Regions from separate parts of the Pseudomonas sp. AC169 genome, predicted to be linked through region 1. Evidence: predicted binding sites of a transcription regulator. Region 1 holds the regulator's gene; the other holds the start of a gene.
The links. The regulator FliA, encoded in region 1, starts transcription of late flagellar genes. The targets are predictions, from matches to a motif close to CTAAAGTTTNNNNNNNNNNNGCCGNTAA.
Positions count from the first base shown of each region.

Region 2: ACZZ0G_RS10715 (methyl-accepting chemotaxis protein) is a predicted target of FliA. The motif match lies at 2,484-2,511, and genes of this name have one in related genera.

Region 1 covers NZ_OZ409866.1:4,535,370-4,540,293, reverse strand. The annotation lists gene ACZZ0G_RS20355 (chemotaxis protein CheA) at 1-1,782, opposite strand, end outside; gene ACZZ0G_RS20350 (protein phosphatase CheZ) at 1,836-2,624, opposite strand; gene ACZZ0G_RS20345 (chemotaxis response regulator CheY) at 2,643-3,014, opposite strand; gene fliA (RNA polymerase sigma factor FliA) at 3,181-3,921, opposite strand; gene fleN (flagellar synthesis regulator FleN) at 3,918-4,748, opposite strand; gene flhF (flagellar biosynthesis protein FlhF) at 4,865-4,924, opposite strand, start outside.
Region 2 covers NZ_OZ409866.1:2,336,802-2,341,725, forward strand. The annotation lists gene ACZZ0G_RS10710 (aldose 1-epimerase family protein) at 1-181, opposite strand, end outside; gene ACZZ0G_RS10715 (methyl-accepting chemotaxis protein) at 401-2,377, opposite strand; gene ACZZ0G_RS10720 (LysR substrate-binding domain-containing protein) at 2,562-3,482, opposite strand; gene ACZZ0G_RS10725 (NorM family multidrug efflux MATE transporter) at 3,641-4,924, shown strand, end outside.

The DNA.
Region 1 (4,924 bases):
GTTGAGCTGGGAAATCTTGGTCTTCACCACGTCCATGCCGACACCGCGGCCGGACACGTCGGAGATCTCGGTCTTGGTCGAGAAACCCGGAGCGAAAATCAGGTTGTAGCACTCGGTATCGCTGAGGCGATCGGCCGCGTCCTTGTCCATCACACCGCGTTTTACCGCGATGGCGCGCAGGACGTTCGGGTCCATGCCTTTGCCGTCATCGGAAATCGACAGCAGGATATGGTCGCCTTCCTGCTCGGCCGCCAGTACCACACGACCGCCACGGGCCTTGCCCGATGCCTCGCGTTCTTCCGGCGACTCGATGCCGTGGTCGACCGCGTTGCGCACCAAGTGGACCAGCGGGTCGGCCAGGGCCTCGACAAGGTTTTTGTCGAGGTCGGTTTCTTCACCCACCAGTTCCAGGTTGATCTCTTTCTTCAACTGACGCGCGAGGTCGCGAACCAGACGCGGGAAGCGCCCGAAGACCTTTTTGATCGGCTGCATCCGGGTCTTCATCACCGCGGTCTGCAAGTCAGCCGTGACCACGTCGAGGTTCGACACGGCCTTGGACATGGCTTCGTCGCCGCTGTTGAGGCCCAGACGCACCAGACGGTTACGCACCAGCACCAGCTCGCCGACCATGTTCATGATTTCGTCGAGACGTGCCGTGTCGACACGCACGGTGGTCTCGGCTTCGCTCGCCGGTTTTTCCGGTGGCGGTGTCGCCGGCGCACGGGCCGGAGCCGGTGCAGCAGCGGCGGCGGCCGGTTTTGGCGCTTCTGCTTTCGGCTCAGGCTTGGCGGCAGGCTTGGGCGCTGCAGCAGCGGCCGGTGCCTTGGCAGCAGGCGTGGCGACGGTCGAAGCACTGCCAGCAGCAGCGGTGCCGACTTCGGAGAACTTGCCTTTACCGTGCAATTCGTCGAGCAGCGATTCGAACTCGTGATCACTGATCAGATCGCTGCCGGCCGCCGCGGCGGTTGGAGCAGCAGGCGCAGGTGCCGAAGCAATCGCCGACTCCAGCGCGTCCACGGCAAAGTTGCCCTTGCCATGCAGTTGATCGAGCAAGGCTTCGAATTCGTCGTCGGTGATGTCCGAGCTGTCGCCCGCCGCTGGCGCTGCCGGAGCCGCCGCAGCCGGTGCCACGGCATCCGCCGCGAACTGACCTTTGCCGTGCAACTGATCGAGCAACGACTCGAACTCGGCATCGGTGATTTCATCGCTTGCGGCTTCATTGGCCGTTTGCGCAGGAGCAACTGCCGGGGCTTCGGCTTCGGCCTTGACGGCGTTCAGCGAATCCAGCAGTTGTTCGAATTCGTTATCGGTGATGTCGCCCGACGCGTCGCCTTCGACGACCAGTTCTTCGATCATCTCGGCCACTGGCGAAGCCGGGGCTGCGTCTGCCGATTGCGGTTCGGCCAGACGCGCCAGGGCGGCCAGCAGTTCCGGGGTGGCAGCGGTGATCGGTGCACGCTCACGAACCTCAGTGAACATACTGTTCACCGCGTCCAGTGCTTCGAGGACAACGTCCATCAGTTCTGCATCAACGCGACGCTCACCCTTGCGCAGGATGTCGAACACGTTTTCGGCGATGTGACAGCACTCCACCAGCTCATTGAGCTGAAGGAAGCCGGCGCCCCCTTTTACAGTGTGGAAACCGCGAAAAATTGCGTTGAGCAGATCTGCGTCATCCGGACGGCTTTCCAGCTCGACCAGTTGTTCGGACAGTTGCTCAAGAATCTCGCCGGCCTCAACCAGGAAATCCTGAAGGATCTCTTCATCGGCGCCGAAGCTCATTAATGGGGTGCTCCTACAGGTCTAAAAACCCAAAAAACCCAAATTCCAAAATTCTAGAATCCAAGGCTGGATAACAAATCGTCCACATCGTCCTGACCGGACACAACGTCTTCTCGTTTATCGGCATGAATCTGCGGACCTTCACCCTGCGAGAGATGTTTTTGTGGATCTTTTTCTGCAAGCATCGCGGCGCGGTCATGTTCGATGCCCGCAAAGCGGTCAACCTGACTGGCCATGAGTACGAGTTTGAGCAAATTGCTTTCGACTTCGGTGACCAGTTGGGTCACACGCTTGATCACCTGACCGGTCAGATCCTGGTAATCCTGGGCCAGCAGGATGTCGTTGAGATTGCTCGACACCGCACGGTTGTCCGTGCTGCTGCGTGACAGAAAACCGTCGACCCGGCGCGCCAGTTCGCGGAACTCTTCAGCCCCGACCTCGCGACGCATGAAGCGACCCCAATCGGCGCTCAAGGTCTGGGCTTCATCAGCCAGACTGTTGACCACCGGCGTGGCGCTTTCCACCAGATCCATGGTGCGGTTGGCCGCGGCTTCTGTCAGCTTGACCACATAGCCCAGGCGTTCGGTGGCGTCGGTGATTTGCGACACTTCCTCGGCCTGCGGCATGTTCGGATCGATCTGGAAATTGACGATCGCACTGTGCAGTTCACGTGTGAGCTTGCCGACTTCCTGATACAGGCCACGGTCACGGGTCTGATTGAGCTCATGGATCAGTTGCACAGCGTCGCCGAACCTGCCTTTTTCAAGGCTTTCGACCAGTTCGACCGCGTGTTTTTTCAGGGTCGATTCGAAATCGCCCTGTGAAGATTCGTTATGCTCCATAGCTCCCCCGCGCGTTCATCAGCCGATGCGTTCGAAAATCTTCTCGATTTTGTCTTTCAACGCCTGAGCCGTGAAAGGTTTGACTACGTAGCCGTTCACACCGGCCTGAGCGGCCTCGATGATCTGCTCGCGCTTGGCTTCTGCAGTCACCATCAGCACTGGCAGGTGCTTGAGTTTTTCATCGGCACGCACGTGACGCAGCAGGTCGATACCGGTCATGCCCGGCATGTTCCAGTCCGTTACCAGAAAGTCGATGCTGCCGCTGTTGAGCACCGGAATGGCAGTCACGCCATCGTCAGCCTCGACGGTGTTGGTGAACCCAAGATCACGCAGCAGGTTCTTGATGATCCGCCGCATCGTTGAGAAGTCATCAACGATGAGGATTTTCATGTCTTTGTTCAATTCGACCTCCAAGCAGTCTTAAACGCGCCCAGCACCTGGACGCGCCACTTCAATCAATCGGCGCAGCACTCGAAGACTGTCTGGAGCACAACAGAGCAAGACCGGTGCTGTTCATCACCGCACCAGCCTCGTTCGCAGTGTCCCCACACCGCCTTCAGCGCGCTCGCCACTCCCCCAAACGCCCCCGCAAACGGGCCGCGCACTGGCTGTGTAACTGGCTGACCCGCGATTCACTGACGCCAAGGACTTCACCGATTTCCTTGAGGTTCAGCTCTTCGTCGTAGTACAGCGCCAACACCAGTCGCTCACGCTCCGGCAAATTGGCAATCGCGTCCGCCAGCGCGGCCTGGAAACGTTCATCTTCCAGATCGCGTGACGGCTCAAGATGAGCACTCGCGCCATCCTCGTGCAGCCCTTCGTGTTCGCCGTCCTGCAACAGGTCGTCGAAACTGAACAGGCGGCTGCCCAAGGTGTCATTCAAAATCCCGTAATAATCGTCGAGACTCAATTGGAGTTCGGCTGCAACCTCGTGATCTTTAGCGTCACGGCCGGTTTTAGCTTCAATTGAGCGAATTGCGTCGCTGACCATCCGGGTATTGCGGTGAACCGAGCGTGGCGCCCAGTCCCCTTTGCGCACTTCGTCGAGCATCGCGCCGCGGATTCGTATGCCCGCGTACGTTTCGAAACTGGCGCCTTTGCTGGCGTCATATTTGGTCGAGACTTCGAGCAGGCCGATCATCCCGGCCTGGATCAGGTCTTCGACCTGCACACTCGCCGGCAATCGCGCCAGCAAGTGATAGGCAATGCGTTTGACCAGTGGCGCGTAACGCTCGATCAACTCGTACTGCGCGTCACGTGCCGACTTCTTGTAGTAGTTCATACCGCTTGCGGTCATAGCACGGGCCCTGCCGTTTGCTGCACGAGGCGCTCGACGAAAAACTCAAGGTGGCCACGCGGGTTGGCGGGCAGCGGCCAGGTATCGACCTTCTGCGCGATCGCCTTGAACGCCAGTGCGCACTTGGAACGCGGAAAGGCTTCGTACACCGCGCGCTGCTTCTGCACCGCTTTACGCACGCTTTCGTCGTAAGGCACGGCGCCGACGTATTGTAGGGCCACGTCAAGGAAGCGATCCGTGACCTTGGTCAACTTGGCGAACAGGTTGCGCCCTTCCTGCGGGCTCTGCGCCATGTTGGCGAGGACGCGGAAGCGGTTCATGCCGTAATCGCGGTTGAGCAGTTTGATCAGCGCGTAGGCGTCGGTAATGGAAGTCGGCTCGTCGCAGACCACCAGCAACACTTCCTGGGCTGCGCGCACGAAACTGACTACCGAGTCACCAATACCCGCAGCGGTGTCAATCACCAGCACATCGAGATTGTCGCCGATGTCGCTGAACGCCTGAATCAGACCGGCATGCTGCGCCGGGCTCAGGTGCACCATGCTCTGCGTGCCGGACGCGGCCGGCACGATGCGAATGCCACCAGGGCCTTGCAACAGCACGTCGCGCAATTCGCAACGGCCTTCGATCACGTCGGCCAATGTGCGTTTAGGGGTCAGACCCAACAAAACGTCGACGTTCGCCAGTCCCAGATCGGCGTCCAGCAGCATGACCCGACGGCCAAGCTCTGCCAGAGCCAGAGACAAGTTCACTGACACGTTAGTCTTGCCGACGCCACCTTTGCCGCCGGTCACCGCGATCACCTGTACGGGATGCATGCTGCCCATGTTATTTCTTTACCTTGTCTTGCATAGACGGAGGCCACATTACTGGCTGCGCGTTCACAACCGGAACAATGCATGGCAGACCATCGATGTAGGTACAAAAACTGTTCATGAATACCTCAGCCTACCTGCTTGGTCGGGCTGTGATAGATATCAGCGAACATGTCAGCCATGGCTTC
Region 2 (4,924 bases), 2.2 Mb from region 1:
CACCGTGCAAGGTACGCAGGCTTACGGAGAAGGGTTTGTCGGTTTTCACGCCGAGTTGCTCACTGGTGATGCTCCAGTTTTGCGCGGACTTGTTGGTGTCGAGGAGGACGTAATCCCAGGCCATGGCGTGGGAAGCAGCAGAGAATGCGCCGAGGGCGACGGCGAGTTTGAGCGGGGTCATGGCAGCAGCCTTTATTGGAGTTGTGCCATTTTTATAGCGCTGCGGAAACGTTTCAGCAAGTGTATTAGATCGACAGATCGCATGTTCTGCCGAAGATCTTCAGTGATGCATTCGCGAGCAAGCTCGCTCCCACAGGGGTCTCGGGTGTTCACAAAATCTGTGAATCACACCGAACACTGTGGGAGCGAGCCTGCTCGCGAAAGCTATTTCAAAGGCGCATCAACGGAAGCGATCAACCTCGGAACGCAAGTCCGCCGCCAATTTTTCCAGCTCTTTAGCCGTCACCGCCAGGTTCGACACAACCTCACGCTGCTCACTGTTGGCCAACGCAATGCTCTGCAAATTGCTGCTCAACAACGTCGCGGTGCTGCTCTGTTCCTGAGTCGCCGTGGTAATCGCGGCAAACTGCTGCCCAGCCGAACGGCTCTGCTCGTCAATACGCGCCAGCGCCGACGCCACATTGGCGTTACGCGACAAGCCTTCCTGCATCAGCACATTGCCCTGCTCCATGGTGCTGATCGCGTTGCCGGTTTCCTGCTGGATGCTGTGGATCATGCTGGAAATTTCATCAGTCGCCTGGCGGGTACGCGAGGCCAGGCTGCGCACCTCATCGGCCACTACGGCGAAGCCGCGACCTTGTTCGCCGGCACGCGCCGCTTCGATGGCCGCGTTGAGCGCCAACAAGTTGGTTTGCTCGGCAATCGAAGTAATCACCCCAACGATGCCGCCGATCTCCTGCGAACGCTGACCGAGGGTATTGATCACGGTGGCGGTGCTGTTCAGGGCGCCAGCGATTTGCTCCAGCGAGGACGACGCTTCTTCCATCGAGCTGCGACCAATCTGCGTTTGCTGCGCGTTTTCCTGCGCCAGACGCTGGGTCGCGCCCATGTTGTCGGCGATGTTCAACGAGGTCGCGCTGAACTCTTCCACCGCGCCGGCCATGCTGGTGATTTCGCCGGACTGCTGCTCCATGCCTTCGTACGCGCCGCCGGACAGGCCGGACAAGGCTTGCGCACGGCTGTTGACCTCTTCCGAAGAGCGACGGATGTGCTCGACCATGGTCGACAGCGCCTGACTCATCTGGTTGAACGCGCGGGACAGCTGACCGATTTCGTCGTTGCTCGACACGTTCAGGCGCACGCTGAGATCGCCGGCACCCAAGGCTTCCGCCTGACGCACCAGATCGCTCAGCGGCGCCAGTTTGCTGCGCAGCAACCAGACCACGGAACCGACCGCCAACAGCATCGCCAACAGACTGCCGATCGCCAGTTGCGTACCGACGCTCCAGGTCACTGCGCGGATCTCGGCTTTCGGCATGCTCGCCACTACCGACCACGGGCCACCGTCGAACGGCACGGCAACGCTGTAGAAATCTTCGGACTTGTCGCCCCAGAACTGACCTTTGCCCGGCGTTTTCGCCAGGCCGCTGATTACCGGAATCGCTTGATCCAGAGCCTGCACGCCCGCCGGCGGGACCAGCCATTTGTTCTGCTCATCCAGCAGTGCCAGGGAGCCTGTCTGGCCAATACGGAAACGCTTGAGGTTGTCGAACTGGGCGTTCTGCGCGTCGGTGTAATCGAAACCAACGAACAGCACCGCAATCACCTTGCCGCTGCCATCGCGCACCGGGGTGTATTGGGTCATGTAGGAACGCTCGAACAACAAGGCGCGACCGACGTAGCTCTGCCCTGCCATCAGCTTCGCGTAGGCCGGGTGCGCGTGATCGAGCAAGGTGCCGATGGCGCGAGTGCCGTCCTGCTTGGTCAGCGAGGTGCTGACCCGCACAAAGTCTTCGCCGCTGCGCACGAACAGCGTGGCGACGCCAGCCGTCATCTGCTTGAACTCGTCGACTTCCTTGAAGTTGTTGTTCAACACTTCGCTACCCAGATGCAGGCCCGGGGTCTGGGTGCCCGCAACCGTCACCGGCTCACTCGGGTGAATGCTCAAACCCGCGCTGAAGCGTTTCTCGAACAACCCGCTCAGGCGCTGGGTGCTTTCACGCAGCGTGCCGTGGAAGGTGCTCAGTTGGTCGGCCAGCAGCCGCGCCTCACTGGCCAGATGCTCTTCACGGGTGGCGAGGTTGGCCGAGTCCAGCGAACGCAGGGCGAACACCGTACTGCCACTGATAACTATCGCCAGTATCACAGCGAGCGCGAGGCCCAGCTGCGAGGCGATCCGAGCGCGAGGTTGAGACATGGACAGCTCCTGGCCGAGCCACGGGATCCTCCTTGATCTCGACTCGGATAATTTTCTAATAGTGGGGGTGAATCGTGGAGACCGGCACGACGGTTCCACTTGCTCATAGTCGGCAGTAAAACCGAATACTTGAGCGCGCAACGAGGGTATGGCGCAAGGCCGCCATTGTGGCGGCTCGAACGTTTCAGCTCAAGCGCGCAACCGCCGGCAGTTCCATGGCGCGGACTTCGCCTTGCAGGAAGTCGCTGAGGCGGCGCAAACGTTCACCTCCCGGACGGGTCTTTGGCCACACCAGGTAATAATTCAGTCCGCTGGCGACGGCGGTTGGCCACGGCAGGCTCAGTCTTCCCTGCGCCACATCTTCGGCGACCATCAACAGGTCGCCCATCGATACGCCGTAACCGCGTGCCGCCGCGATCATGCCCAATTCCAGAGTGTCGAACACCTGCCCGCCCTTGAGCGACACCTGATCGGACAGCCCCATGTGCTCCAGCCAACTGCGCCAATCGCGGCGGTCCGGCGTTGGGTGAAGTAATTCGGTACAGGCCAGCCGAGCCAGATCCCACGGCTGATCATTCAACAGGTTGGGTGCACCCACCGGAATCAGCTCTTCGGGAAACAATAAACTCGCCTCCCAATCCGGCGGAAAATGCCCGTCGCTCAACAGCACGGCGCAGTCGAACGGCTCATCATTGAAGTCCACCGAATCCACATCCATCCAGGCGCTGGTCAGCTGTACTTCGTTGCCCGGCTGCAAGTGGCGGAAGCGACTGAGTCGCGCCAGCAGCCAGCGCATGGTCAGAGTCGACGGGGCCTTCATACGCAAGATGTCGTCCTCGGCGCGCAAGGTATTGCAGGCCCGCTCAAGCGCACCGAAGCCTTCGCGGATTCCCGGCAGTAGCAAACGCGCGGCTTCAGTCAGTTGCAAATTGCGCCCGCTGCGATGAAACAGCCGGCAGGCAAAGTGATCTTCCAGCGTTCGAATATGCCGACTGACTGCGCTCTGGGTGATCGACAACTCTTCAGCCGCACGGGTGAACGAGCTATGTCGTGCCGCCGCTTCAAATGCGCGCAGGGCATACAAGGGAGGAAGACGACGAGACATGCAGAAAGCTCCTATAGCGGGATGCAGCCAAACTGACAAAAACTGCGCAGGATGAGTTTTAATCATGCCACCCATCCTTTTTATCCCTTTGTGCAAAGCCTGCCAAGCGCAGAGAATCGACGGTCTCCTGTTCCCTCTGAAATCGAGTGGTGATGACCATGCAGCATCCTGTGCGTACCGAACTCTGGGCCATCCTGCGGCTGGCAGGGCCGTTGATCGCTTCACAGTTGGCGCACATGTTGATGGTGCTGACTGACACCCTGATGATGGCGCGCTTAAGTCCGGAAGCGCTGGCCGGCGGCGGGCTGGGTGCAGCAACCTATTCGTTCGTGTCGATTTTCTGCATCGGCGTGATTGCGGCAGTCGGCACGCTGGTGGCGATTCGCAAAGGCGCCGGCGACATCATTGGCGCCGCACGGCTGACTCAGGCCGGGCTGTGGCTGGCGTGGCTGATGGCATTAGGCGCCGGGTTGTTGCTGTGGAATCTGAAACCGGTGCTGCTGTTGTTCGGCCAGACCGAAACCAACGTCAACGCCGCCGGGCAATTCCTCATCGCCCTGCCCTTCGCCCTGCCCGGCTACTTGAGCTTCATGGCCCTGCGCGGTTTTACCAGCGCGATTGGCCGGGCAACGCCGGTGATGGTTATCAGCCTGGCCGGTACGGTGGCGAACTTCCTGCTCAATTACGCGCTGATCACAGGCATGTTCGGTCTGCCGAAAATGGGCCTGACGGGGATCGGTCTGGTCACGGCGATTGTCGCTAATTGCATGGCGTTGGCATTGGCCTGGCACATCCGTCGGCATCCGGCCTATGACGCGTACCCGCTGCGCGCGGGCCTGTCGCGGCCGAATCGGCAGTATCTGAAAGAATTATGGCGCCTCGGCCTGCCAATCGGCGGCACCTACGCGGTGGAAGTTGGTCTGTTCGCATTTGCCGCGTTGTGCATGGGCACGATGGGCAGCACGCAATTGGGCGCGCACCAGATCGCCCTGCAAATCGTTTCGGTAGCGTTCATGGTGCCCGCGGGGATGTCGTACGCAATCACCATGCGCGTCGGCCAGCATTACGGCGCCGGGCAACTGAGCGATGCACGGATGTCCGGGCGGGTCGGGATCGTCTTTGGTGCGGTGGTCATGCTGGTCTTCGCCATGGTGTTCTGGTTGCTGCCAAATCAGTTGGTCGGGTTGTTTCTCGATCACAACGATCCGGCGTTTGCCGAGGTGATTCGTCTGGCGGTGAGCCTGTTGGCAGTGGCGGCATGGTTCGAGTTGTTTGATGGCACGCAGACGATTGCCATGGGCTGCATTCGTGGGCTCAAGGATGCGAAAACCACGTTTCTGGTCGGGCTTGGTTGCTATTGGCTGATTGGTGCGCCGGCAGCGTGGTGGATGGCGTTCCACTTGAACTGGGGGCCGACAGGCGTCTGGTGGGGTTTGGCGCTA